2 regions of the Hydrogenophaga sp. RAC07 genome follow, and region 1 is predicted to be linked to the other one. Evidence: predicted binding sites of a transcription regulator. Region 1 holds the regulator's gene; the other holds the start of a gene.
What was found. Region 1 encodes NrdR, which represses ribonucleotide reductase genes. Its sites were predicted from a motif close to CACNANATNTNGTG; they were not measured.
Positions count from the first base shown of each region.

Region 2: BSY239_RS17430 (ribonucleoside-diphosphate reductase subunit alpha) is a predicted target of NrdR. The motif match lies at 1,679-1,692, and genes of this name have one in related genera.

Region 1 is NZ_CP016449.1:1,297,731-1,301,140, reverse strand. Features, by position in the region: gene BSY239_RS06070 (lytic transglycosylase domain-containing protein) at 1-243, shown strand, start outside; gene glyA (serine hydroxymethyltransferase) at 538-1,782, shown strand; gene nrdR (transcriptional regulator NrdR) at 1,805-2,254, shown strand; gene BSY239_RS06055 (GspH/FimT family pseudopilin) at 2,537-3,139, shown strand; gene pilV (type IV pilus modification protein PilV) at 3,149-3,410, shown strand, end outside.
Region 2 is NZ_CP016449.1:3,741,334-3,744,743, reverse strand. Features, by position in the region: gene BSY239_RS17430 (ribonucleoside-diphosphate reductase subunit alpha) at 1-1,449, opposite strand, end outside; gene ampD (1,6-anhydro-N-acetylmuramyl-L-alanine amidase AmpD) at 1,950-2,558, opposite strand; gene BSY239_RS17420 (sigma-54-dependent transcriptional regulator) at 2,548-3,410, opposite strand, start outside.

The DNA of each region.
Region 1 (3,410 bases):
CTGTATGTGGGTGCCGTCACCACCGACGGTGGCTGGTACATCGACAAGGTGATGTCCGAGCACATGCGCATCCAGAGCGTGGCGCTGGGCAAGCCTTTGCAGCGCTATGTGCCGCCTGCGCGCACGGTCAAGGTCGTCGCACCGGCTGCGCCGGCGCCTGTGGTGGCACCTGGCACCGAAATCGAAGCGGGCCCTGCCGCCCCGGCAGCCACCCCGGCACCCGCTCCCATGGCGCAGTCCTGAGCGAGTTGTGGCCGGCGCAGCCGATGCGCCGGCCTTTGCGGGAACGGTCAGCCAAGGCCATGGCACTCGGCTAAACTCGCTGAGTACGCAACTGGCGATAGGCGCGCAACCTCCGGAATGAGTTCCAGAGGTCTGGCGCTGACGTGGCCCCCCTGCCCGATCATTCCAACCCTGGATCCGCGGCCGGGACAACCACTGGGAAGCGTGCCGCCCCGCTGACGCAGCGCGGGTGTTCAGCCGTTCGCCTGGGCAGCCCTTGTCAATGCGCAAGGATTCACCTCTAGAAGGACTGCCATGTTCGACCGCAACATTCTCATCGAGCAAACCGACCCCGAGCTGTACGCCGCCATCCAGGCTGAAAACACGCGGCAGGAACACCACATCGAGTTGATCGCCAGCGAGAACTACGCCTCGCCCGCAGTGATGGCTGCCCAAGGCACCCAGCTCACCAACAAGTACGCCGAAGGCTACCCCGGCAAACGCTACTACGGCGGCTGCGAGTTCGTCGACATCGCCGAGCAACTGGCCATCGACCGCGTGAAGCAGATTTTTGGCGCGGACGCCGCCAACGTGCAGCCCCACTGCGGCGCCTCGGCCAACGAAGCCGTGTTCCTGGCCTTCCTCAAGCCCGGCGACACCATCATGGGCATGAGCCTGGCCGAAGGCGGTCACCTCACCCACGGCATGGCGCTCAACATGAGCGGCAAGTGGTTCAACGTGGTGTCCTACGGTCTCAACGACAAGGAAGAGATCGACTACGACGCCATGGAGCGCAAGGCACACGAAACCAAACCCAAACTCATCATTGCCGGTGCGTCGGCCTACAGCCTGCGCATCGACTTCGAGCGCTTCGCCAAGGTGGCCAAGGATGTCGGCGCCATTTTCATGGTCGACATGGCCCACTACGCCGGTCTGATCGCTGCAGGCATATACCCCAATCCGGTTCCCCACGCCGACGTGGTCACCTCCACCACGCACAAGAGCCTGCGCGGCCCGCGCGGCGGCATCATCCTGATGAAGGCCCAGCACGAAAAAGCCATCAACAGCGCCATCTTCCCCGGTTTGCAGGGTGGTCCGCTGATGCACGTGATCGCCGCCAAGGCGGTGGCATTCAAAGAAGCGCTGGCGCCTGAATTCAAGACATACCAGCAACAAGTGCTGACAAATGCGCGCATCGTCGCCGAAACACTCACGTCGCGCGGCCTGCGCATCGTCAGCGGCCGGACCGAAAGCCATGTGATGCTGGTCGACCTGCGCGCCAAGGGCATCACCGGCAAGGAAGCCGAAGCGGTACTGGGCAGTGCGCACATGACCATCAACAAGAACGCGATCCCGAACGACCCGGAAAAGCCCATGGTCACCAGCGGCGTGCGCATCGGCACCCCGGCCATGACCACCCGCGGCTTCAAGGACGAAGAAGCCCGCGCCACCGCCCACCTGATCGCCGACGTGCTGGACAACCCGCGTGATGCAGCCAACATCGAAGCGGTCCGCGCCAAGGTCAATGCCTTGACCGCACGCTTCCCGGTCTACAAGTAACGCCAACGGGCGGCATCACACGATGAAATGCCCCTTTTGCGGTCATCTGGAAACCCAGGTCGTGGAAACCCGCGTCTCGGAAGACGCGGATTTCATCCGCCGCAGGCGCCAGTGCGGGCATTGCGAAAAGCGGTTCACCACCTATGAACGGCCGGAAGTGAGCTTTCCGGCGGTGGTGAAAAAAGACGGCCGCCGGATGGACTACGTCCCGGGCAAACTCCGCGCCTCGTTCGCCTTGGCGCTGCGCAAACGCCCCGTGAGCACCGAACAGGTGGACGCAGCCATCGAGCGCATCGAAGAAAAGCTGCTCAACCTGGGCGCCCGCGAAGTGCCCGCCACGCGCCTGGGCGAGATGGTGATGCGCGAGCTGAAGAAGCTTGACAAGGTGGCCTACGTGCGCTTTGCCAGCGTCTACCGCAGCTTTGAGGACATCGACGAATTCCGGGCGTTGGTGGATGAGGTTCAGCGGTAGTCCACGACCACAGGGCAGGGATTTGGCCGTGAGCAATGTCACGCCCATTGACGTTAGACCTAGAAAGCCCCACTTTTGAATTCTTAAGAATTCAATTTCTTCGCCAATCTCTCGAAATATTAGCGCTATGTAACTTATCGCCCAGATGCAGAAAAAATACTGCGTCAGGCGTATTCACTGATCGGGAAAAAGCACCTACGAAAACGCGACCGCCTATCCCGCCAAGCAGGCACTTCGGCGCTTCAGCGGAGCGCTCAACAAGGTGCCGGGCAAAATTCAAGCGTGAAACATTTCTTTACCCACCGCCAATTGATCCGTGCCGTTCAGCATGGTTTCACTTTGATCGAACTGATGGTCGCGATCGCGATTCTTGCGATTCTGCTGGCTGTAGGGGTCCCGAGCTTTCAATCCTTCATTGCCAGCAGCCGATTGACCACGGCAAACAACGACTTTGTAGGTGCCATGACGCTCGCTCGGAGCGAAGCCATTCGACGCGGCAACCGCGTGACCGTTTGCAAAAGCGCTGACCTGAACACCTGCACGACCGCGGGGGGTTGGCAGCAGGGCTGGATCGTATTTGTGGACACCACCCGATCAGGCGCTGCCGCTGAGGTTAATACAGGCGAAACCATCGTTTCACGTTATGAAGCAATACAGGGCTCATTGACCTTGGTGGGCGATACCAACGTGGCCAGCTACATATCCTTCGCGGCCGATGGAACCGCACGCCTGATGTCAGGAGCCGCTCAGGCGGGTCGGATCCGCGTCTGCAACTCGGCCTCTGTGATGGAGGACTCTCGCCGAGCGCGCGACATCACCGTGACGTCGGCCGGTCGTATCGCCACATCGGTACCTACCAGCGTCAGCGCCACATGCCCGCTTTGAACACGAATCATGAAAAATTCCATGCATTTCAAGGTAAAGAGAGCTCCTTCATTCCAGCGAGGTGTGGGCTTGATCGAGGTACTGGTGGCGGTGCTGATCTTGGCACTCGGCTTGCTCGGCATGGCGGGTCTGCAGGCCAATGCGCTGAAGACCAACCAGAGCAGTTATGGCCGCACCCAGGCGGTCATGTTGAGCTATTACATGCTTGATGCCATGCGCGCGGATCGCAACAACGCGGTGCTCCAGAACTACAACACAGGGGTTGTAGCCG
Region 2 (3,410 bases), 2.2 Mb from region 1:
CAGGCTCCACTCGCCTTTTTCCATCACGCGCTTCATGAACAGGTCGGGAATCCAGTTCGCCGTGTTCATGTCGTGGGTGCGGCGGCGGTCGTCGCCGGTGTTCTTGCGCAGCTCCAGGAATTCCTCGATGTCCAGGTGCCAGGTCTCCAGGTAGGTGCAGACCGCGCCCTTGCGCTTGCCGCCCTGGTTCACTGCCACGGCGGTGTCGTTGACGACTTTCAGGAACGGCACGACGCCTTGCGACTCGCCGTTGGTGCCCTTGATGTGGCTGCCCAGGGCGCGCACGCGGGTCCAGTCGTTGCCCAGGCCGCCGGCGAACTTGGAGAGCAGCGCGTTTTCCTTGATCGACTCGTAGATGCCGTCGAGGTCGTCGGGCACGGTGGTCAGGTAGCAGCTGGAGAGCTGCGAGCGCAGGGTGCCACTGTTGAACAGGGTGGGGGTGGACGACATGAAGTCGAACGAGGACAGCACTTCGTAGAACTCGATGGCGCGCGCCTCGCGGTCGATCTCGTTGAGCGACAGGCCCATGGCCACGCGCATGAAGAACGACTGGGGCAACTCGATGCGAGTCTTGCGCACGTGCAGGAAGTAGCGGTCATACAGCGTCTGCAGGCCGAGGTAGTCGAACTGCAGGTCGCGCTCGGGCTTGAGCGCGGCGCCCAGGCGGGCCAGGTCGAACTGCAGCAGGCGTTCGTCGAGCAGGTCGTTGTCCACGCCCTTCTTGATGAACTGCGGGAAGTAGTCGGCGTAGCGCGCACCCATCTCGGTGGAGGGCACTTCTTCGCCCATGACTTCCTTGACGATGGTGTGCAGCAGCAGACGCGCGGTGGCGTAGGTGTAGTCGGGATCTTTTTCGATCAGCGTGCGGGCGGCCAGGATGGAGGCCTTGTAGACCTCTTCGATCGGCACACCGTCGTACAGGTTGCGCTTGGTCTCGGCCACGATCGGGTCGGGCTGGACATCCTTGCCCAGACCTTTGCAGGCGTCGGCGATCAGGGCTTGCAGGCGCTGCAGGTCCAGCGGCACGCGCTGGCCGCCATCGATCACGTGGAGCAGGGCTTCCGCCGGCTTGGCCACTTCGGCCTGGTGGGCGCGCTCTTGCGTGCGACGCTCGCGGTACAGCACATACGCGCGGGCCACTTCGTGGTGGCTGCTGCGCATCAGGCCGAGTTCGACCTGGTCCTGCACGTCTTCAATGTGGAAGGTGCCGCCACCGGGGCGCGAGCGCATCAGCGCCTTGACCACCGCGCCGGTGAGTTCGTCGACCGTTTCGCGCACGCTGGCCGAGGCCGCGCCCTGGGTGCCGTGCACCGCCAGGAAGGCCTTCATCATGGCCACGGCGATCTTGCTGGGTTCGAAGGACACCACCGCGCCGTTGCGGCGGATGATCTGGTACTGGGCGAACACCGAGCTGTTCGTGGCGGCGGGCGCCGAGGTGGATGAACCCATGGGCTGCTTCGGGGAGGCGGACGGTGTGGCGGGAGTGGGGGAAGCGGTCAGCATGGTTCCTCTTTCATTTGTTGTGATGGGCCTGCTCGCAAGGCACGGGGTCGGGGAGCAAGACGTTCGGTTTCAGTTCGGGATCGCGGCGTTGCTCGGGGCGCCAGAAAGTTCTCAGCGGGGGTGAAAACGGGCCGGAACAACGTGGACTGTGTCGAAACTGGAAACGCAGAGCACACACTATATCTGGTGTGTGGATGGTCTTCAAGCCACTACAGGTAGTGTCTCGAGAAAAAACCTTCCCGATGGCGAGTGCCCCGTTTTGGTGATCCCGACGGGCGTTCGATCAGGGTGTGCGCAGCAATGGGCCAGCGTCGCGCCGGAGCGCCCGAAAAAACTGGGCGCCGCGTTTCAGGCGCAGCAACGGCGGGCCTTCCGGCGCGATTTGCGTGTGAATGCCGCTGCCCGCTTGTGCATGCGAGGCGGACGGTCCCGCCTGGATCGTGACGTCAGCCGCCAGGTGGGTTTGCGCCGGTCATCGTCTCGGGAAAATACGCCAGCGACCAACCCAGCTCGTGTTGCAAACGAGCCCAGTCGAATCCTGGTCCCGGGTCCTGTTTGCGACCGGGAGCGATGTGTTCGTGGCCCGCGATGTGGGCCACCGGATATCGCTCCCGCAGGTGGCGGCACAACTGCCCCAGGGTGGCGTACTGCGCGTTCTCGAACGACTCACCTTCCAGGCCTTCGAGTTCGATGCCGATGGAGTCGTCGTTGCAGTTGTCCCGGCCGCGCCAGCAAGATGCGCCCGCGTGCCAGGCGCGCGCATCGGCGTCGACGAACTGCACCAGTTCACCGTCGCGGCGGATGAAAAAATGCGCCGACACTTCCATGCCCCGGATCTGCCCGAAGTAGGGGTGGGCGTCCCAGTCCAGCGTGTTGGTGAAGAGCTGTTCGACCTCGGGTCCGCCATACACACCTGGCGGCAGACTGATGGAGTGCAGCACGATCAGGTCGATCTGCGCACCCTCGGGCCGGGGGCCTTGGTTGGGGGACGGGCAGTGACGCGCTGTGGCCAGCCACCCGCCAGTCCACGACCCGGCGTCTGCTTCAGGCCGCATCGTCGTCGCTGGAGGGCATGGCGATGCCCAGGCGCTGGATGCGGTAGCGCATCTGCCGCAGGTTCAGACCCAGCCGCGCCGCGGCGGCCGTGCGGTTGAAGTCGCATTCGCGCAGGGCCTTGAGCAAGACCTGCTTTTCCTGCTCGTCCAGATAGGACTGCAGGTCGGTCGGAATCTCGTCGGAAGCGCGCGCAGGGGGCGAGTTGGCCAGCGCCGAATCCGGCAGCTGGTCGGGTTGGGTGGGGATCTCGTCCGTGTCGTCGGTGTCGCCGAAGTCTTCGGGCTCCAGTTGGTCGCCGCTGCTCAGCGCCAGCGCGCGCTGCAACAGGTTCTCCAGTTCGCGCACGTTGCCGGGCAGGTCGCGGGCCTTGATCCAGTCCAGCGCCCGGGTCGAGAGTTCGGGCGCGGCCTGGCCGGACTCGACGCAGATGCGTTGCAGCAGGGCGTGCGCGAGTTCGGGCAGGTCGTCGCGCCGCTCGCGCAGCGAGGGTGTGCGCAGCTCGATTACATTGAGTCGGTAGAACAGGTCCTGGCGGAACTGCCCGCCTTGAACCAGCGCGCTCAGGTCGCGGTGCGTGGCGCTCACGAGCCGCACGTCCACCGCTTCTTCCTGCACACCACCGAGCGCGCGCACGCGCCGCTCCTGGATCACACGCAGCAGCTTGGCCTGCATGGCCAGCGGCAGGTCGCCGATTTCGTCGAGGAACAGGGTGCCGCCTTTGGCCGCCTGAAAGTAGCCTTCGCGGTCTTGCGTGGCGCCGGTGTAGGCGCCCTTGCGTGCACCGAAAAATTCGGCCTCGATGAGGTTCTCGGGAATGGCGCCGCAGTTCACCGCCACAAACGGGCCGCCGC